Regions from separate parts of the Micromonospora sp. L5 genome, predicted to be linked through region 2. Evidence: riboswitches for the same ligand, from Rfam matches in the RefSeq annotation. Region 2 holds a riboswitch; each other region holds the start of a gene.

Region 1 (5,218 bases), 2.3 Mb from region 2:
ACCCCGCCGTCGGGCGGCTGCTCCGGCAACAAGCTCGCCAACCCGGGCTTCGAGTCCGGCAACGTGAGCTGGAGCGCCTCGTCCGGCGTCATCACCACCGACAGCGGCCAGGCCGCGCACGGCGGCTCGTACAAGGCGTGGCTGGACGGGTACGGCTCGTCGCACACCGACACGCTCAGCCAGTCGGTGACGATCCCGGCCGGATGCCGGGCGACGTTGAGCTTCTGGCTGCACATCGACAGCGCGGAGTCGACCACCAGCACCGCGTACGACAAGCTCACCGTCAAGGCGGGCAGCACCACGCTGGCCACGTACTCCAACCTGAACAAGGCCACCGGCTACGTGCAGCGGTCCTTCGACATCTCGTCGCTCGCAGGCACCACGGCGACCATCTCGTTCAGCGGCGTGGAGGACAGCTCGTTGCAGACGTCCTTCGTCGTCGACGACACCGCGGTCACCCTGAGCTGACCGTGGCGTGCGCGGCCGGTCGTCGTCCTCCCGGCGGCCGGCCGCCTCGCCGTGTCAGGACCGGCGTCCCGCCGTGTCGGGCCGGCCGTTTCGCCGTGTCAGGCCCGGCGCGCGCCCTGGGACGCGGTGCCGCGGTCGCGGTGGATCCGCGCGGCCGCCTCGTGCATCGCGCGGCCGAACAGCTCGGCCTGGTCGCCCATGCTGCCGAGCCGGGCGGCGAGCGCGTCGGCGTCGGCCCGCGCCGACGCGCTGACCCGGGCGTCCAGCTCGGACAGCGCGGCGTTGGCGGCGGTGACGAAGTGTCCGCAGAGGACGTCGAAGGGCTCGCCGGCCAGCTCCGGGTCGATCGTCACGGAATCCAGCCGGCCACCCTGGACGGCGACCGCGCGGACCCGGCCGCCGGCGGCCGTGCCCTCGGCGCGCAGCAGGTCGCCGGGCTCGCCGTCGGCGTGCGCCGAGGCCCGGGAGCGCATCGCGGTGAGCGCCTGCTGCGTGCGGGTCAGCAGCTCGTCGATGCTCGCGGCCGCCGAGAACGGGTCGTTGGTCATATCCGCGCTTTCTTCACGTCTTAGCCGAGCATCGTGACACTAGCAACCGCCTCCGACGAATCGCGGTCACCGCCGTCGCGGACCGTCTCCCGGACGCCGGGAGCAGGCCGGACACCGTCGACGCGGCGTGTCGCGGACGGGGCGGACGCCCGGCCGGGGTCGCCCCGGCCGGGCGTTCTCGGACCGCTGTCAGCCCAGCCGCAGCCGCTGACCGGGGAAGATCAGGCCGGGGTCGTCGCCGACCACTGCGCGGTTGCGCTCGTGCAGGGCGCGCCAGCCGCCGTCGACGCGCTGCGTCACGGCGATCTCCGACAGCGTGTCCCCACGCCGGACCAGGTACGTCCCGGCGCCGGACGACGGCTGCGGCGCCACTGTCGTCGTAGCGCGCTCCGGCGCGGCCCTGCGGGTGGCCGCCCGCTCCGGCGCGGCCTCGCGCGTGGCGGCCCGCTTCGGGGCCGCCTTTGTGGTGGCCCGCTCGGACCGGGTCGCCGCGCTCGCCGAGCCGCCCTTCTTGCCGCAGACCGGCCACGCGCCGATGCCCTGGCCGCGCCGCACCTTCTCCGCGACGGCGATCTGCTCGGACCGGCTGGCCAGGTCGGCGCGCGCGGCGTACTTCTTGCCGCCGTAGCCGTTCCAGGTGGCGCGGGAGAACTGGAGCCCGCCGTAGTAGCCGTTACCGGTGTTGATCTTCCAGTTGCCGCCCGACTCGCAGCGCGCTACCGCGTCCCAGTTGACGCCCGCGCTGGCCGGAGCGGCCGGGCCGAACAGGCTCGCGGCGCCGACGGCGGCGCCGGCCAGGACCGCTCCGAGGGCGGTACGGCGGCTTCGGGCTGAGTATTCAGTTGCCATGTGGATTCCTCCACGCCGACGAGGTGAGCTGTCGGGTTCGGGCCGAGGAGCCCGGCCGCCGGTGGCGGCTTCACCCCGAGGTGACGATGCACCGTGGAACGTGTGGTTCCCCCGCTCCCGCGCGAGGTCCGGTTACCGGGGACGGCGGCGGGATTTGGCGTTTCCGGCCCGCGGTGTCCGCGTCTGCGAACGAAACCGACGCTAGGAGCGATTTGCGACGATCGTCCACTTCTTGTGACGCTCTTCACCCGGCCGGGCTACCGGCGGCGGCGCTACGGTGGCAGGGCCAGGCAAGATCACGGGAGGGCTTGACGGATGACCGATCACGGACACGAGCTGACCTTCGGCGGCTTCATCACCCCCGCCGCCGGGCAGCCCGACCAGGTCGTGGCGCTGGCCCGGCTGTGCGAGCAGGTCGGACTGGACCTGGTCACGTTCCAGGACCATCCCTACCAGCCGGGCTTCCTGGACACCTGGACGCTGATGTCCTACGTGGCCGCGGCGACCGAACGCATCCGCCTGGCCGGAAACGTCCTCAACCTGCCGTTGCGCCAGCCGGTGGTGCTGGCCCGCAGCGTCGCCAGCCTGGACCTGCTCACCGGCGGCCGGGTCGAGCTGGGACTCGGCGCGGGCGCGTTCTGGGACGCGATCGAGGCGGCGGGCGGGCGGCGCCTGTCCCCCGGCGCCGCCGTCGACGCCCTCGACGAGGCGATCCGGGTGATCCGCGAGGTCTGGGACACCGGCAGCCGCGGCATGATCCGTGTCGACGGCGAGCACTACCGGGTGGTCGGCGCCAAGCGCGGCCCGGCGCCCGCGCATCCGGTCGGCATCTGGGTCGGCGCCTACAAGCCGCGCATGCTGCGCCTGGTGGGCCGCGCCGCGGACGGCTGGCTGCCGTCCCTGTCGTACCTGCCCAAGGGCCCCGACGAGCTGCCCGCCCTGAACGCGCTCGTGGACGAGGGCGCCCAGGCCGCCGGGCGCGACCCGGCCGCGATCCGCCGCATGCTCAACGTGACCGGCACGTTCGCCCGCTCGTCGGCCGGTTTCCTGACCGGGCCGCCGGAGCAGTGGGTGGAGGAACTGGCCGGGCTCACCCTGGAGCACGGCATCACCACGTTCATCCTCGGCAGCGACGAGCCGCGCGCGATCCAGATCTTCGGCCAGGAGGTGGCCCCCGCGGTCCGGGAGCTGGTCGCCGCCGAGCGCGCCACGCCCGCCGGCGGCGCCCGGGAGGCCGCCGACGAGCCGACCACCGCCGGCGGCCCGAGCACGCTCCGCGTCACCCCCACCCCCGACCCGGGGGTACGCCTGAGCGCGCGCCGCCCGTGGGACGAGTCCACCCGCCCGAGCGCCCCGCCGCCGCCGGCCGGACACGTCTACCCGGCCCGGGGACAGGCCGCCGGGCAGCACCTGGTGGACGTGCACGACCACCTGCGCCAGGAGCTGGCCCAGGTGCGCGACCTGCTGGAACAGGTCAAGCAGGGCTCGGTCTCGCCGGGCCGGGCGCGGGCCGCGCTCAACGAGATGACCATGCGGCAGAACAACTGGACGCTCGGGGCGTACTGCGCGGCCTACTGCACGATGGTCACCCAGCACCACGGTCTGGAGGACGCCTCGGTCTTCCCGCACCTGCGCCGCTCAGAGGCCGGGCTGGCCGCGGTGCTGGACCGCCTCGAGGAGGAGCACGTGGTGATCCACGGGGTGGTGGAGAGCGTCGACCGGGCGCTCGTGGAGCTGGTCCGGCGGCCCGGCGACTTCACGCAGCTCCAAGAGGCGGTGGACCTGCTCACCGACACGCTGCTGTCGCACCTGTCGTACGAGGAGCACCAGATCGTCGAGCCGCTGGCCCGGCACGGGTTCTTCCCCGGCCAGCTGTGAGGTAGCTGACTTCTGCTTTCCTAAGTCAGGGGGTACCGTCGACGCCATGACGGACCTCCTTGCGCAGCGTGACTCATGGTCCACCGCCAACTGCTCGATCGCCCGGGCGCTGGAGGTGGTCGGCAACCGCACCACGCTGCTCCTGCTGCGGGAGGCGTCGTTCGGCACCCGCCGCTTCGACGACTTCGCCCGGCGGGTCGGCGTCAGCGAGCCGGTGGCCGCCGCACGCCTCAAGCAGCTCGTCGCCGACGGGCTGCTCGACCGGCGTCCCTACCGGGAGCCCGGGCAGCGCACCCGCGACGAGTACGTGCTCACTGCGAAGGGAAGCGACCTGATCCCGGTGCTCGTCGCGCTGCGGCAGTGGGGCGACACGTACGCCGCCGACGAGGCGGGCCCGGCGGTGCGGGTGGCCCACGAGGAGTGCGGCGCCGCGGTGCACGCCCGGCTGCGCTGCGGCGCGGGGCACGACGTACCCCCCGGCGAGCTGGCCGTCCTGCCCGGTCCGGGCCTGCTGTCCGCCTGACCCCTCCCTTCCCCACACCTCGGAGCGAGACATGAAGATCGCTGGAAGCACCGCCCTGGTCACCGGCGCCAACCGCGGCTTCGGCCGGCACCTGGCCGCCGAACTCGTCGCACGCGGCGCCACCGTCTGGGCCGGCGCCCGCAACCCGGACACCGTGGACCTGCCCGGAGTCACCCCGGTACGCCTCGACATCACCGACCCCGAGTCGGTGGCCGCCGCCGCGCAGCGGGCCGGGGACGTGACGCTGCTGGTCAACAGCGCCGGCGTGAGCACCGGCACCGACCTGCTCGACGGCGACCTCGCGCAGATCCGGCTGGAGATGGAGACGCACTACCTCGGCACGCTGTCGGTGGTACGGGCGTTCGCGCCGCAGATCGTGGCCAACGGCGGCGGCACGATCCTGAACGTGCTGTCGGCGCTGTCCTGGTTCACGTTCCCCGGCGTCGGCGCGTACGGCGCGGCGAAGGCCGCCGAGTGGTCGATGACGAACGCCCTGCGCCAGGAGCTGGCCGGCCGGGGCGTCCGCGTCGCGGGCCTGCACGTGGGCTACATGGACACCGAGATGGCCGCCGCCGTACCCGGCCCGAAGGCCCACCCGGCCGACGTCGCCCGGCTCGCCGCCGACGGCATCGAGTCCGACAGCTACGAGATCCTCGCCGACGACGTGGCGCGCCGGGTCCAGGCCGGACTGTCCGGCGGTGTGGCCGCGCTCTACCCCGCGCTCCCCTGAGCCGACCCGCCTCCAAGGTGGCGGCGCCACCTCGGCGAGCCGTTGCCGACCAACCGGCTGCCACGACAACCGCCTGAGGTCCCTCCAAACGGGACCAGCCTCCCCCACTCTGGGACACCCAAGCGCTCGTCCCCAGTCTGGGAGACCCACCGTGATCAACACCAGTTCGGCGAAATGGCGGGGTCAGAGCCCGTCCGATACCACCACTTCGGCGAGCTGGAG
Region 2 (5,218 bases):
AGCCGGGCGGTGGGGTTGCGCGCGATCGCCAGCAGCACGTGGCCGTGGTTGGTGAGGAAGGTCCAGTTACGGCGGCTCCCGTCCTCAACTGGTGTGGTCGCCATGGTGGTCATGCTATGGCCACGTCCGCCACCTGCCGAATCGGCGCGGTCCGGGGCGGGGCGCCGACGGGAAAGTATGAAATGCGTATCACGAATCTTGACGTGCCCCCAGGTGCGTGTGACCGTGGGTCGCGAGGCCGTTCGGCCTGGTGGTTCCCCAGGTAGACGAGGTGAGGGACATGACGCCGAGCACCCCGGAGCAGGCACTGACCGAACTGCGTGCCGGTAATCACCGGTTCGTCACGGGCGTCCCGCAGCATCCGAATCAGGACGCCGGGCACCGGGCGGCTGTGGCCGACGGCCAGCACCCGTTCGCGGTGATCGTCGGCTGCTCCGACTCGCGGCTCGCCGCCGAGATCATCTTCGACCGCGGTCTCGGTGACCTCTTCGTGGTACGTACCGCCGGGCACACCGCCGGGCCGGAGGTGCTCGGCAGCGTCGAGTACGCCGTCACCGTGCTCGGCACCCCGCTCGTGGTGGTGCTCGGGCACGACTCGTGCGGCGCGGTCCAGGCCGCCCGGGAGGGGGTCCGGACCGGCGCCGCCCCGGCCGGGCACCTGGGCGCTGTGGTGGACGCGGTCTCGCCGAGCCTGCTGCGCGCCGCCCGCCAGGGGGTCGAGGACCTCGACGGCATCGTCGACGTCCACATCGCGCAGACCGTGGAGACGCTGCTGGCCCGGTCCGCCGTGCTGGCCGAGCGGGTGGCCGCCGGGCGGTGCACGGTGGTGGGCATGTCGTACCGGCTCGCCGGTGGCGAGGTGCGGACCGTGGCGCAGGCCCCGGCCCCGCTGCCCGCCCCGGCCGCGCCCGCCGACCCGGCGCTGGCGAGCTGACCCGTACGGACGAGAAAAGGGGCCGCCCGAGGGCGGCCCCTTTTCGTGGTGTCCGGGTCAGAGCATCGACATGTGGACGTGGTCGGTGTGGTTCGAGGGTCCGCTGTACGAACTCCAGCCGGTGGCCGGGAACCAGATCTGCCGGTTCCAGATGACGTAGTAGATGCCCAGCCGGTCGGCGTTGCGGATGAGGAAGGCGGCCACCTCGTTGCCGTACCGGCGGGTGTCGTTGTTGTGCCAGGGCGCGAAGCCGCTGTTCTGGAGCGACCAGTCGCACGCCTTGCCCTTGGGGTGCTCCCACGGCCCGCCGGGCCGGTAGCAGCCCACGAAGCGCTTGAAGCCCGCGCGCCGGACCTCCTTGTACGCGTGCAGCGTGCGCGGCGTGACGCAGCCCGAGGTGGTCGGGTCGTCCTCGCTGCACGACTCCGCCTTCCACCCGCCGTCGGCGGTGCGGCCGGGGCCGATCTTGGCGACCGGTGAGGTGGCGGAGACCAGGCCGCCGGTGAAGCCGAGACCGCCGACGAGCTTCAGCGCGCGCTCGGCCTGCACCTTCTCGCGCTCCATCGCGTTCTTCTGCTTCTCCTGCTCGCGCACCTCGGCGTCGAGCGCGATCTTGGCCTGCTCGGCGCGGGTCTTGACCGCGTTGATGGCTGCTAGGCGCTGCGCGTTGAGGAGGTTCAGCTCGTCCAGGGCGTTGACCCGGCGGACGAACGAGTCGGGTGAGTTGCTCTCCAGCAGCATGGCCATCGCGCCCATCCGGCCGGTCCGGTAGGACTGGGCGGCGAGCTGGTTGACCTGCGGGCTGAGCGCTTCGAGCTCGGCCTGTGCCGTCTTCACCTCGGCCGCCAGCCGCCGCTGGCGGTCCTGGGACTTGGCGAGCTTCGCCTTGGCCTGGAGGAAGGCCCGGTTGGCGGCGTCGATCGCCTCGGTGATGAGCGGCGGTTCGCCGTCCTCCTCGTGTCCCGAGGGGTTGCCGGGGGCCGCCGCGGTGGGGGCCGCGGTCGCCGGGGTCGGCCCGGCCAGCACGGCCAGCGAGGCCAGCACGGCCACCACGGGTGTCAGCCAGCGGCGCAGGGGTGCCGTCACAGTGTTCCCTTCCGTCGGCCGCCGACCGGGTTAGCTGACGGGTTCGGGACGGAAGTGGCCCCTACCGCTGTCGCGGATTCACCCCATGTACCTGGTTCCCCGGTTCGCCCGCAGGCGATTGGGCGGCGGCACCGCTGGCGCCGGTGCGCGCCTTCGGCGGTGACCGGCAGCGAGGTTACCTGACAGCACTCCTGAGGATCTACGTCCGGAAGCCGACCAATAGCGAGATTTCGCCGTGGCGCACCGTGACCAGCGTCGCGTTTGAAATCGATGGTCACGCTGCGGAGTGTCACCATGCGGCCTCCGTACTCTTCCCGCCGCCCAGGGCCTCCAGCGCGTCGTCGCGTCCGGCCGGCGGCCGGGCCGCGGGTGGCGCCGGCTCCGCGCCGCGCGAGCGCCGCCCGGCGGTGGTCACGATCGCGGCCAGTCCGGTCGTCAGCGGTACGGCGGCGATCAGGCCGAGCGTCGCCACCGCGCTGCGGACGATCTCCTGGGCGAGGAACTCGCTGGTGAGGATCTCACTCACCGGGCGGGAGTCGGCGACCAGGAGGAGCAGCAGCGGCAGCGAGGCGCCCGCGTACGCCAGCACGATGGTGTTGACGGTGGACGCGATGTGGGCCCGGCCGACCCGGGTCGCCGCCCGGTAGAGCTGCCGCCGGGACAGCCCGGGGTTGGCGTGCGCCAGTTCGGTGACGGTGGCCGCCTGGGTGACTGTGACGTCGTCCAGCACGCCCAGCGAGCCGATGATGATGCCGGCCAGCAGCAGCCCGTGCAGGTCCACGTCGCCCTGGAACATGGACAGCGTGGTGGCGTCCTCGCTGCCGAAGCCGGTCAGGTGGGTGGCGGACGTGGCGAGCAGGCCGAGCACGCCGGTGACCACCAGGCTGCCGAGCGTGCCGAGCACCGCGACCGACGTCTGCGCGGTGATCCCGTGGGTCAGGTAGAGCACCACGAACATGATCAACGCGGCGCCCACGATCGCCACGAGCAGCGGCGGCTGGCCGGCGCCGATGCCCGGCAGCACGAAGCCGAGCAGGATGGCGAAGCTGGCCACCAGGCCGCCGAGCGCGGCGAGCCCGCGCCACCGGCCGAACGCCACGATCGCGGCGGCGAACAGCACCATCAGCCAGATCAGCGGTGTGCCGCGCTGGTGCTCGGCGATGTTGTAGGACTTCACCGCCGGGTCGGCCGGGTCGGTCAGCTCGACCAGGACGACCTCGTCACCGACCGCGACCCGGGGTGCGCCCGGCCCGGCCGGGATCGGCGTCTCGACCTGCCGGCCCGCGTCCGGGCCCTGCTCGGCGGTGACCGTCACCGTGCCGCAGGGGCCACCCCCGCCCTCCGGGGCCTCCGGGGTCGGCGGGCAGGGCTCGGTGACCACCCGGGTCACGGTGCCGTGGTAGCGGGGGACGTCAGCGCCGCCGACCGGCTCCCGGTCCTGCCCGGGCCAGAGCACCAGCGCCGCGATCACTGTGAGCGCGAACAGCGGCACCACCACGGCGACGAGCAGCCGTCGTACGCCCGGCGGCGCAGCGGGTGCGGGGCGGGTGTGGTCGGCACCCATGGCGTCTCTCCCAACGGTCGCGGCGACGCCTGGTCCGCCGGACCGGTCTGGTCACCCGGCCGGCGCGGACGTGTCGACCACGTCCGGGTCGTCGCCCGGCCATGGTAGGCAGCCCGGTCGGCCGCTCCCGGGCGGCGCGACCGGTGACGCGCGCCCCGCTCGGGTCAGGCCAGGCCCGCCCGGCGCCGCCGGTACTCGTCCTCGTCGATCTCGCCGCGGGCGTACCGCTCGTCCAGGATGCGCCGGGCCGTCGTCGGGCCCAGGTACTGCGGGCCGGTCCACCGCACGGCCGCCCAGACGAGCCCCGCCAGCACCCCGAGCACCAGCAGAGACCAGATCCACATCCAGCCCATCATCGGGCTCTGCCACATCATCGGGCCGCCCTCCGTCCGTCGCCGCGGGTCCGCCGGTCCGGCCTGCCCGCCACTTCGACGGTACGTCCGCCCGGGCGCGTCGGCACGGGTCGATGTGCCCTGGTCCCGAGGGCCGGAGGTCCCCGCTCAGCCGCGCTTCATCAGGCGCCCGACGGCGGCCATCATCTCGGTCGCCATCTCGTCGGCCCGGCCCTCGGCGGCGCCCTCGTGCATGCAGTGCCGGGCGTGGCCGTCGAGCAGGCCCAGGCCGACCTTGTCCAGCGCCGCCTGGATGGCCGAGATCTGGGTCAGCACGTCGATGCAGTAACGGTCGTCCTCGACCATCTTCTCGATGCCACGGACCTGGCCCTCGATCCGGCGGAGCCGGGCGAGGAGTTGGTCCTTGCTGGCGGTGTAGCCCCGGGTCGGGCTGGACGGCGCGGTCATGAAACCGAGGATAGCGTACCCCTCGGGGGTATGCTAACGTTCGGGACGTACCCCTGGGGGGTATCAGATCGGAGGGCGAGATGGAGACCACCTACCAGGTGAACGGCATGACCTGCGGGCACTGCGTCAACTCGGTGAGCACCGAGCTGAGCGCACTTCCGGGCGTCACCGACGTCCAGGTCGACCTGGCCGGCGGCCGGGTCACCGTCACCAGTCAGAACCCGCTGGACGTGGACGCGGTCCGCGCGGCGGTCGACGAGGCCGGTTACGACCTCGTCGGTGCGTGACGGGTCCGGCGGACCCGCGACAACCGAGGAGACACCATGAACACGGCGACGAAGCTCAGCGGCTTCGCGCTCGGCCTCGTGGCGGTGTTCGGCGCGGCGTACGGGATCGGCAACCTGGCCGATCCCGTCGCCCCGGCCGCCGAGACCCGACACGACGACACCGACAGCGACCACGGGGCCGGCGACACCGGCCACGGTGACGAGAGCCAGGCGGGCGGCGCCTCCGCGCACCTGCCCGGCGGGCTGCTCGTCTCCGAGCGCGGCTACACGTTCCAGCCCGCCGGCGCCCCGGCCGGGCAGTTCGCCTTCCGGATCACCGGCCCGGACGGCGCGCCGGTCACCCGCTTCGAGGTGGCCCACGACAAGCGCATGCACCTGATCGTCGCCCGCCGGGACCTCTCCGGGTTCCGGCACGTCCATCCGGAGATGGCCGGCGACGGCACCTGGCGGGTCGCCTCACCGCTCGGCGGCCCCGGCGTCTGGCGGGCGTTCGCCGACTTCACCCCCGAAGGCGGCGAGCCGCTGACCCTCGGCCTGGACGTCACGG
Region 3 (5,218 bases), 3.0 Mb from region 2:
CGCGCCGGGACCGGTGCCGACGGGACGTGCGTGCGCCCGCTACCCTGGTCGGCGGATCGGCGGGCCCGCCCGGTCGCACGGTTGGCCGCGACCCGCCATACAGGGGAAACTGGAACCCGGAGGTCCGGATTGGGTACGCCCAGGTGTGCCCAGTTCGCGAATTGCTCATCCCGGGGGGTGGCGACCGGGCCGTTGGAGGAATACTCTCGGTCGCGGCCCGCGTACTGATGAGGCGCCCGTCATGGGCGAGTGGAGGTGCTCGCGTGAGCCTGTCGATCGTGAAGTCGGTGCGGCCGGGTGGTGTCGTCCAGATCGCGCCCCGTGGGGAGATCGACGTCGACACCGCGTACGAGGTGCGGGAAGCGATCGCCGAAGTGCTCGCCAAGGGCCGCCCCGCGCGGATCGAGCTGAACATGCGGCTCGTCACGTTCATCGACTCGGTCGGCATCAGCGCCATGGTCGCCGGCTTCCAGACCTGCGAGGTCAGCGGCGTCAAGCTCGTGGTCACCGAGCCGAGCCGGTTCGTGCACCGGCAGCTCTGGGTGACCGGCCTGCTCGGCCTGTTCGGCGCGCCCGAGCCGTGGTTCGCCGACGACACCCCCGAGGTGCTGCCCGGCGCCTGAGCGCGCCGTCCACACCCCCTGCAGCCAGGGGACTTTCTACCCGTTGCCAGTCCGGCGTCGGTACGGGACGATCGTCGCGACGCACGACGGCGAGGGGGCCCGCTTGCAGAGCAGCGACAGCTTCAGCTACACCGTGCAGGCCCGGTGCACCCGGGCCGAAGCGGTGGCGCTACTGGGTGACCTGAGTCGCCAGGGCGAGCTGCATCCGCTGATCGTCCGGGTCCGGAAGCTGCCGGCCCGGCCGGGCGCGCTGGCCAGCTACGCGATCACCGACCGGCTGCAACTCGGCCCGCTGCACTTCCCGGTCACGTACCAGGCGGACGTGCTGATCGCCGGCGAGGACGAGGTCGTCACAGTGGCGCGTCAGCAGCCCGCGACGACCGTCCGCAACCACACCCGGCTGCGCGACGAGCCGGACGGCACGGTACGCATCGACGTGGAGATCACGCTCACCGCTCCGGCGCCACTGTTCGGGTACGCGTTCCGCCAGGCCCGGGCGGCTCACCTGGGCCTGGCGGCTCGTCTCGGAGCGACCCTGGAGGGCCGGCCGGCCTGATCCGGCCGGCCCTCTCGGGGCGCGCTCAGTACACCGACAGGTGCACGTGGTTGGTGTGGTCGCTGGACGGGTCGCCGTTGCCGCCGCTGTACGACTTCCACCCGCTGCTGGGCAGCCAGATCTGCTTGAACCAGATCACGTAGAGCACGGCGAGCGGGTCGGCGTTGCGCACGAAGTACGCGGCCAGGTTGTTGCCGTACGTCCGGTCACCGCCGGTGGCCACGCCGCCGAAGCCGTTCTTCTGCGCGGCGAAGTCGCAGGCCCGCCCCTTCGGGTGCTCACCAGAGCCGCTGGGCCGGTGGCACGAGACGTACCGGGTGAAGCCCGCCGCCTTGGCCTGTTGCAGCGCGTGCAGCGTGCGCGGGGTGATGCAGCCGTTCGCCGGGGTCGGGTCGTTGACGCTGCACGACTCCGACGGCCAGGAGCCGTCCGAGTTGCGCGGTGCCGGCTTCGCGTTCTTGCTGGAGGTGCCCTGGACGCTGCCACCGCCGCTGCTGCTGCGCGAGGCCCGGTCGTTCGCCACCTCCAGGGCGCGCTCGGCCTGCTCCTTGCGCTTGGCCATCACCGTCACCTGCTTGCGCTGCTCGCGGATCTCTCCGTCGAGCTGGGCGCGGGTGCGGGTGGCCTCGTCCCGGGTGGTGATCAGGTCGCGCAGCGTACGGTCCTCGTGCGCGGCGACCTGCTCCAGCGCGGCGGCCCGGTCCATGAAGCCCTCCGGGCTGCTGCTGCCGAGCAGCGCCCCGGCGGTCCCCAGACGGCCGTTGCGGTACGCCACGGCGGCGATCTCGCCGACCTTGGCGTCGCGTACGGCCAGCTCGGCGCCGACCGTCTTGAGTTGTTCGTTCAGCTGCTTCTGGCGGCTCACCGACCGGTTCAGCGCGGCTTTCGCCTCCAGCCAGCCCTTGCTGGCCGCGTCGAGCTGGGCACGCAGTTCGGGAGTGCCACCCTCGTCGTCGCCGGGCGCTGCGGCGAGCAGGCCGGTCGCCGGCGCCGCCGAGGCGGGGGAGACCGGAACGGTCGCGACGCCGAGGGTCAGCGTCGCGACGAGCAGGGCCGCCAACCGGGCGGCCGTCCGTCGTACAGGTGCCACTGGGGGCATTCACACGTCCTTCCGTCAACGCCGACCGGGTTAGCTGACGGGTTCGGGACGGAAGATCCCTACCGCTGACGCGGATGCACCCCACGTACGTGGTTCCCCGGCTCGTCCCTGCGGACGATTAGGCGACGGCCGCCCCACCGGGGCCGGGTGGCGCCCGCGGGTGCGGCCGCGACCGAGACTACCGGCGCTGCCCGGGCACGGCTCCGTGGAGCAGTGCCACTAGGCGGGGCAAAACCGGCATAAGACTACATTAGCCACAGTGATTTAAGTGTGTCCTAATCACCACTCGGTCTGTCCGCACACTCCGGCCGACGCTCCGGGTTCGACCTGCAACGTGGCGTGATCGATGGAGAAGTCCTCGTGCAGGGCGGCCCGCGCGGCGGCCAGCACCACGCCCGGGTCCACGCCCGGATCGGTGGTCAGGTGCGCCGAGGCCACCTCCATGCCCGAGGTGAGCGTCCAGACGTGCAGGTCGTGCACCTCGGCCACGCCCGGTACGGCGGCCAGCCGGTCGTGCACGGCGGTGACCTGCAGGTGCTCCGGCGCGGCCTGCACCAGGATGCGCAGCGCGGCCCGGCCGAGCCGCCAGGTGCGCGGCAGGATGAACACGCCGATGCCGACGGCGACCAGCGGGTCCGCCCACCACCAGTCGGTCGCCGCGATGACCAGCGCGGCGGCGATCACGCCGAGCGAGCCGAGCAGGTCGCCGAGCACCTCCAGGTACGCCCCGCGCAGGTTGATGCTCTCCTTCGACCCGGCGCGCAGCAGCGCGAACGCGACGATGTTGGCGAGCAGGCCGAGCACCGCCACCACGAGCATCGGGCCGGCCAGCACCTCCGGCGGCTCGCCGAACCGGCGTACCGCCTCGACCAGGACGTAGATGGCGACGGCGCCGAGCAGAACGGCGTTGGCGAGGGCGGCGAGCACCTCCAGCCGGTAGAGCCCGAACGTGCGCTGCGGGTCGGTGCCGGCGCGGCGGGTCGCGGTGATCGCCGCGAGGGCCATGCCGATGCCGAGGACGTCGGTGAACATGTGCCCGGCGTCGGAGAGCAGCGCCAGCGAGCCGGTCGTGAAGGCGGCCACCGCCTCGACCACCATCAGGGCGGCGAGCAGCGCGAAGGCGGCCCAGAGGCGGCCCCGGTGGCGGTGCGCCGCGTTGGTCACCGCGCCGCTGTGGTCATGACCTGCGCCCACGCCAACACCCTTCCTGCCCCGTACCGGCCAGGCCCAATGTATGTTCACATCGCTATGTATGCAACTGAACGATGGGTGACAGCCGGGTCACGGTCGGGTGTCCGTCAGGAGGGGTCGAGCGTGGTGAGACGCTGGGTGGCCCGGGACAGCGCCACGTAGAGCGTGCGGACACCCGAGCCGGGGTCGGCCCGGATCTCGCTCGGCGCCACCAGCACCACGCCGTCGTACTCCATGCCCTTGGCCTGGAGGCTGGTCACCACCTGGAGGCGGCCCGCGCCGAGCCCGCCCAGCCAGCCGGCCACCTCGTCCCGGCGCGGCACCGGCGTGATCACGCCGACGGTGCCCTCCACCTGCGCGAGCAGCGCCTCGGCCGCCTCGACGGTGGCCGCCGGCAGGTCGGCGGCGGGCACCGTGCGCTCGACCGGCGGCACGCCCGTGGACCGCACCGCGTCGGGCAGCGGCAGATCCGGGTAGAGACGGCGGATCTCCGCCGCCGCCACCGCGAAGATCTCCGCCGAGTTGCGGTAGTTGGTGGTCAGCTCGTAGCGGTGCCGCTTGCGCCGGCCCAGCGCCTGGTCCCGGGCCCGGTCCAGCTCCTGCGGGTCGCCGGTCCAGGCGGTCTGCGCCGGGTCACCGACCACCGTCCAGGACGCCAGCCGCCCGCGCCGGCCGACCATCCGCCACTGCATCGGCGAGACGTCCTGCGACTCGTCCACCACCACGTGCGCGTAGTCGCGGTAGTCGTCCGGACGCTCCCGCGCCGCCGCGCGGGCGGCGCGCTGCCGATCGGCGTACGTGCTCAGCTCGCGCACGCCACCGGCGAGCTGGTACGGGTCGCGCTTGGGGCGGGCCCGCCGCACCGGCTTGCCGAGCAGCGCGTCCAGCTCGTCCAGCAGCGCGATGTCGGCCACCGTCAGCCCTTCGGTCGCGAGGCTCCGGTACGCGTCGCCGAGCAGCCGGATCTCCGCAGAGGAGAGGATCCCACCGGCGTAGCGGCGCAGCCGGTCCGGGCGGGCCAGCCAGTCCAGCACGTGCCGCGGGTGCAGCCGGGGCCACCACGCCTTGAGGAACTCGCGGAACTCCGGCCGTTCGATGATCTCGTCCTCGAACGCGGGCTGCTCCGGCAGCCGGCCCACCCGCAGCGTGCGGGCCTGCGCGTAGAGCGCGGCGAGCACCGCGTCGAACGCTGCCCGGCGTACCTCGTTGCGGCGTGCCCCACGGGCCAGCGTCCGGTCCCGGATCGCGTCCAGCGCGGGGCGTTCCAGGCGCAGCAGCTCGCCCCGGTAGAGCAGGCGCAGCTCGGCGGGGGAGTCCGGCACCGCGTCGCGTACCGCGCGTTCCAGCACCCGGCGCATCCGCAGCGAACCCTTCACCGCCGCCACGTCCGGCGGATCGGTCCGGGACGCGGACAGGCCGGGGAACAGCGAGCCCAGCGAGTGCAGCGTGGCGGTCTCCTCGCCCAGCGACGGCAGCACCGAGGCGATGTACTCGACGAACACGCCGGACGGGCCGACCACCAGGATGCCGCCGCCGGCGTACCGGGCCCGGTCGGAGTAGAGCAGGTACGCGGCCCGGTGCAGCGCCACCGCCGTCTTCCCGGTACCGGGGCCGCCGGAGACGATCGTGACGCCGTTGCCGGGGGAACGGATCGCCTCGTCCTGCTCGCGCTGGATGGTGGCGACGATGTCGCGCATGCCCCGGCCGGTGGCCCGGGACAGCGTGGCCAGCAGCGCCCCGTCACCGACC
Region 4 (5,218 bases), 680 kb from region 2:
GGGCGTCCGGGCTCGGCGCGGTCCGCAGGATCACCGACGAGGAGCCGCGCGACGGGCACGGTTCGGCCGGCGGCCGGGGCGTCGGGACGCCCGGCGGCTGCTGGTTGCAGCCGAAGAACGCCGGCCGGTTGGTGGCGAAGTCCGGGTCGATGGTGACCAGGCCGGTACGGGGCGTGCCGGTGCTGCGGAACGGCGCCTTCATCAGGTCGAAGTAGTGCGACCAGTCCCAGTACGGTCCCGGATCCCAGTGCATGCCGCCCACCGCGCCGGCGTTGATGCCGGGCACGTTGTCGTGGCCGATGATGTGCTGCCGGTCCATCGGGATGCCGAGCTTCAGCGCCAGGTGCCGCACCAGCTTGGCGGAGGTGCGGTACATCGCCTCGGTGTACCAGGTGCCCTGACCGGCGAAGCCCTCGTGCTCCAGGCCGATGGACTTGGCGTTGACGTACCAGTTGCCGGCGTGCCAGCCGACGTCCTTGGTCTTGATGTGCTGGGCGATGTAGCCGTCCACCGAGCGCAGCGTGTAGTGCCAGCCCAGGTAGTCGGCCCGCTTCACCAGGTCGACGCTCGGGCCGAAGTAGCCCTCGGTGTCGTGGATGACGATGTACTCGATCTTCTGCTGCTTCGGCCGGTCGCCCAGGTCGTGGTTGCCGTAGTCGCCCGGGTCGTCGCTGAGCTGCTCGTAGGGCGCGGGAATCCACTCGCAGGCCAGCCGCACCGGGCACTCCAGCCCGTCCGGCCGCTCGGCGTTGCGCAGGCCCAGGCGGGCCAGGCGGGAACGGTCCGGCTTAGCGGCGGTGGCGGCGAGCGTGACCCGCTGGCCGTCGTCGGTGGTGCGGCTGGCGCCCTGGCCGAGTTGGTCGTAGACCTCGTCGGCGAAGGCCGCCGCGGCGTCCGAGGTGTCCGCGCCGGAGTACCGGGCCACCGCGCCGTACCAGGCCGCCGGGTCGGTGCCGGCGCCGACCGGCCCACCCAGAGCCTTCTGGTACGACGCCAGCAGCGCGGCGCCACCGCGGATGTTCGCGGCCGGGTCGGTGCGCAGCGTGCCCGCGTCGAGCCCGGTGAGCGCGGCGGCGGCGTCGAGCGTCTGGAGCGAGGCGGGCGGCAGCGGGGTCTCCCGCTCCGGCGCGGCGGCGGTGGCCGGGTCGAGCTTCAGCGGCCGGGAGTCGTCGCCGCGCGGGTCCTCGTCCTCGTCGACGTGGGCGCTGCCCGGCATGGCGAGGATGTGCGCGGCGTCGGTCAGGTGCATCGGGCCGTAGCCGCCGCTGGTGCTCGGCTGCCCGGTGTGGGTGTCCCAGCGGGACTCCAGATAGGAGACACCGAGCAGCACGTTCTGCGGTACGCCGTACTCGGCCGCGGCGGCGGCGTATTGTTGTTGCCGGTCGCTCGCGGGCGCGGACGTGTCCGGCGCGGCGGTCACCGGGCCGGTCGTCGCCAGCGCGGTGGCTGTCGCCACTGCGGCGGCGAGCAGTATCCGTCTGCCCGACGGCGGGGCGGAGAGGTGCATCGAACCTCCTGGACAGGGATGGGGGTCACTGCGTTTCCACCCTCACTCCGCACACCCGCAAGGGTCAATACCTTTCCAGTGAGTAATCAGCCTTGAAAGAAAATTTCACCTCCGACCGGGGTGCGGCGCCTCATCGCGTACGGAGTGTCACGGCGCTGGAAGTTGCGGATCGATAACGGTGGTCCCTACTCTGGTGAATCGTCGGCCGCACGTCTCACCGTCCAACCCGGTCGGTGACGGTCCGACACCGCCGAGTCGCCTCCGGGCGAGCCGGGGAACCAGGTACCTGGGGTGAATCCGCAGCGATGCGGTAGGGCGGCTCCCTTCCCGCCCGAATCCGTCAGCTAACCCGGTAGGCGGTACGGAAGAAGGAGTACGGACGCCCGGTGGCACTCCATGCCCCGCGGCCGTCGTCGAGCCGGTCGGTCGACCGCTCCACGGCTGTGCCGCGTACCCGCTGGTCCCGCTTCACCACAGCCCTCGCCGCCCTCGTCGGCACCGCAGTCGTCCTGACCGGCGGCGCCACGGCGGCACACGCCGAACCCTCGGTCGCCGAGATCGAGGCGCAGATCGACCGCGACTGGAACAAACTCGAACCGGTCATCGAACAGGTCAACGCCGTACGCGAGCAGCTCGCCGCGCGGCGCAAGCAGGCCGACGCGCTCGGCCGGCAGATCGCACCCCTCCAGGCCCGGGTGGACGCCGCGCTCGGCCAGGTCGGCGGACTCGCCGCCGACGCCTACAAGGGTGACAACCTCTCCACCGTCAACGCGCTGCTGGGCAGCCGCTCACCCGGTGACCTGGTCAACGGCCTGGAACTGCTCGACCGCTTCGCGCACCGCCAGCACGAGCAGGTGCGCTCCGTCGCCGCGCTGCGCGACGAACTGGCGGCGAAGAAGAAGCCGCTGGACGAGATGATCGCCGGACTGGCGCGTACCGAGGCCCAGCTCGCGGCGAAGAAGAAGCAGATCGACGCCGAGATCGCCCGGCTGCAGAAGCTGCGGCTCAAGGTGTACGGCAACGGTGGCGGCGGCCCGCTGCGCCCGGCGCCCTGCCCCGCCGGTTACCCCGGTGGCGCGGCCGGAGCGGCGGTCAAGTTCGCCTGCGCCCAGATCGGCAAGATCTACGTGTGGGGCGCGGCCGGGCCGGATCACTTCGACTGCTCGGGCCTGACCATGGCGGCCTGGGCCAAGGGCGGTGTCTCGCTGCCGCACAACGCGCGCCAGCAGCACGGCATGACGAAGCGGGTGAGCCGGGCCGAGCTGCGCGCCGGTGACCTCGTCTTCTACTACAGCGACCTGCACCACGTGGCGATGTACGTGGGCGACGGCTGGGTGGTGCACGCCTCCCAGTCCGGCAAGCCCATCACCATGAAGCGGGTCGACGACGGCGACATCAACAGCTACGGCCGGGTGTAAGGAAGGGCCCCCTCTTAACGCCTCCGGTAGAGGAGGGGGCCCCTATTAACAACTGTGGGCGCCGTCAGCGGGTCGGCCAGGTGCGCCAGCTCTGCCAGGACCGGCTCGGCGTCGGTCCGCGCTGCCCCTGGTAACGCGACCCGTAGACGGCCGAGCCGTACGGGTGCTCGGCCGGCGAGGAGAGCCGGAAGATGCAGAGCTGGCCGATCTTCATGCCCGGCCAGAGCGTGATCGGCAGGTTCGCCACGTTCGACAGCTCCAGCGTGACGTGACCGGAGAAACCCGGGTCGATGAAGCCGGCGGTCGAGTGGGTCAGCAGCCCCAGCCGCCCGAGGCTCGACTTGCCCTCCAGCCGGCCGGCGAGCTGGTCACCCAGCGAGATCACCTCAAGGGTGGAGGCGAGCACGAACTCGCCCGGGTGCAGCACGAACGGCTGCCCCTCCGGCACCTCCACCATCGAGGTCAGGTCGTCCTGCTGGATCGACGGGTCGATGTGCGTGTAGAGGTGGTTGTTGAAGACCCGGAACAGCCGGTCCAGGCGTACGTCGATGCTCGACGGCTGCACCAGCGTGGGCTCGAAGGGCTCCAGCGCGAGCGTGCCGGCCTTGATCTCGGAGACCAGGTCGCGGTCGGAGAGCAGCATCGGAACACCATAGCGACAGGTGCCGGTGACCTGCGTGTCGCACTACATCTTCGTACACGTGTTCGATAGAGTGTCCACATGGCTTCCTGGTCCGAATTCGCCGCCGACGAGCCCCGCCTCGCCGACGAGATCCGCCTCCTGATGCAGCAGTACGGGCCGGGCTTCGGCTACCTCGCCACGGTCCGCGCCGACGGTGGCCCCCGGGTCCACCCGGTCTCCCCGGTGTTCACCGCCGACGGCCTCTGGTGCTTCGTCATCGACTCGCCGAAGCGCCGCGACCTCGAACGCGACGGCCGCTACGCGCTGCACTCGTTCCCGCCGGAGGAGAGCGACGACGAGGCGTATGTCGCAGGCCGCGCCCGGCCGGTGACCGACCCCGCCACGGTGGCCCGCCTGGCCCGGATCGGCCGCGCGTCACCGCAGGGCGACTGGCGGCTGTTCGAGTTCACCGTCGAGGCGGCGATGCTGACCCGCCGTGATCCGGTGGCCCAGCCCGGCGCCGCCCCGCCGCAGGTGCGGGTCTGGCTCGATCCGCGCGGGGCCGAACCCGCCCGGCGTGACCCGCTCGCCGCCGAGGGGCGGCGTGGCCGGCACGGCTTCGACACCCGCCGCCCGGCCGCCTGACCCGGCCCACGACGAAACGGTGCCGGCCCCGTCCGAGGACAGGGCCGGCACCGGTACGCGGTACGACGGTCAGGCTGCGCGGTAGGCGTTCCACGCGGTGAGCATGCGGCTCGCCTGGCCGGCGGTGAACTGGTACATGCAGGAGTCGTACGTGTAGTCCATGAAGTTGGTGATCGGGTCCTTGCCGGCGGTCGAGCAGGTGTCGCGGCCGGTCGGGCACTGGTACGCCGGGGACGCCTCGGCCGGGGTGTCGGAGACGCTGTCGCCCGAGCCGGAGCAGCCGCCCTGGAAGGTGTGGTAGAGGTTCAGCCAGTGGCCGACCTCGTGGGTGCCGGTGTCACCCTGGTTGTAGTTGGTTGCGGTGCCGCCGGGCAGCGACTCGTTCAGCACGACCACGCCGTCCATCTTGTCCAGCGTCCTCTTCGGGAACGTCGCCCAGCCCAGCAGGCCGTTGCTCAGCTCGCCGAGGTAGATGTTCAGCGTGTTCTTGCCGCCCTCACGCAGCGAGGTCTTCATCGAGCGCTCGGCGGAGGAGCCCTGCACGATCGGGTACCACGACGGGTTCGTCACCCGGTTGATCTTCGTGAGCTGGAACCCGAAAGCGGTGGCGGCGCCGCCGGTCGAGCCCGCGTACGACTGGTTCAGCACGGTGATCTGCTGGTTGATCATCGAGTCGGTGATGTTGCCGCCGGCCCGGGTGCTGTTCTCCTGGATGACGTGCACGACGACCGGGATGGTCACGGTGGCCAGCGGGGCGACGGCGCCGGTCCGGAAGCTTGCCCGCTCGCGCTGCGCGGCGGCGAGGTCGGCCTCACGGTCACGGACCTGCTTGGTGGTCAGGTGGTTGGGGTCGAGCTTGGCGTTGCCGCCCTTCGCGACGCGCGCGTTCGCGTGTTCGTCGGCGTGGGCGTCGGCCGGCTCGGCGCAGACGCCGGCCGGGGCGGCCGAGAAGGCCGAAGCAGCGGGGACGACGCCGACGGCGGCGGTGCTGAGCAGCAGCGCGAGGGTCGACGTCGCGACACCGGC

The links. Region 2 has a riboswitch for cyclic di-AMP ahead of ML5_RS03865 (hypothetical protein). Riboswitches for the same ligand answer to the same signal wherever they lie in the genome.
Region 1: another riboswitch for cyclic di-AMP. It lies ahead of ML5_RS25085 (transglycosylase family protein); the one in region 2 lies ahead of ML5_RS03865 (hypothetical protein).
Region 3: another riboswitch for cyclic di-AMP. It lies ahead of ML5_RS17795 (hypothetical protein); the one in region 2 lies ahead of ML5_RS03865 (hypothetical protein).
Region 4: another riboswitch for cyclic di-AMP. It lies ahead of ML5_RS00490 (NlpC/P60 family protein); the one in region 2 lies ahead of ML5_RS03865 (hypothetical protein).

Annotation. Positions count from the first base shown of each region.
Region 1 covers NC_014815.1:5,455,641-5,460,858, reverse strand. Annotated here, with positions in the region: gene ML5_RS25095 (M4 family metallopeptidase) at 1-468, shown strand, start outside; gene ML5_RS25090 (YbaB/EbfC family nucleoid-associated protein) at 567-1,016, opposite strand; gene ML5_RS25085 (transglycosylase family protein) at 1,206-1,865, opposite strand; cyclic di-AMP (ydaO/yuaA leader) riboswitch at 1,864-2,035, opposite strand; gene ML5_RS25080 (LLM class flavin-dependent oxidoreductase) at 2,181-3,743, shown strand; gene ML5_RS25075 (helix-turn-helix domain-containing protein) at 3,790-4,266, shown strand; gene ML5_RS25070 (SDR family oxidoreductase) at 4,298-4,996, shown strand.
Region 2 covers NC_014815.1:774,310-779,527, forward strand. Annotated here, with positions in the region: gene ML5_RS03855 (helix-turn-helix domain-containing protein) at 1-113, opposite strand, end outside; gene ML5_RS03860 (carbonic anhydrase) at 281-934, shown strand; gene ML5_RS03865 (hypothetical protein) at 992-2,020, opposite strand; cyclic di-AMP (ydaO/yuaA leader) riboswitch at 2,024-2,155, opposite strand; gene ML5_RS03870 (YibE/F family protein) at 2,310-3,584, opposite strand; gene ML5_RS03875 (SHOCT domain-containing protein) at 3,749-3,958, opposite strand; gene ML5_RS03880 (metal-sensitive transcriptional regulator) at 4,085-4,384, opposite strand; gene ML5_RS03885 (heavy-metal-associated domain-containing protein) at 4,465-4,671, shown strand; gene ML5_RS03890 (hypothetical protein) at 4,708-5,218, shown strand, end outside.
Region 3 covers NC_014815.1:3,752,311-3,757,528, forward strand. Annotated here, with positions in the region: gene ML5_RS17785 (STAS domain-containing protein) at 264-623, shown strand; gene ML5_RS17790 (SRPBCC family protein) at 727-1,179, shown strand; gene ML5_RS17795 (hypothetical protein) at 1,205-2,278, opposite strand; cyclic di-AMP (ydaO/yuaA leader) riboswitch at 2,283-2,413, opposite strand; gene ML5_RS17800 (cation diffusion facilitator family transporter) at 2,558-3,472, opposite strand; gene ML5_RS17805 (AAA family ATPase) at 3,577-5,218, opposite strand, start outside.
Region 4 covers NC_014815.1:98,342-103,559, forward strand. Annotated here, with positions in the region: gene ML5_RS00485 (N-acetylmuramoyl-L-alanine amidase) at 1-1,507, opposite strand, end outside; cyclic di-AMP (ydaO/yuaA leader) riboswitch at 1,746-1,880, shown strand; gene ML5_RS00490 (NlpC/P60 family protein) at 1,894-2,925, shown strand; gene dcd (dCTP deaminase) at 2,990-3,568, opposite strand; gene ML5_RS00500 (pyridoxamine 5'-phosphate oxidase family protein) at 3,647-4,192, shown strand; gene ML5_RS00505 (zinc metalloprotease) at 4,262-5,218, opposite strand, start outside.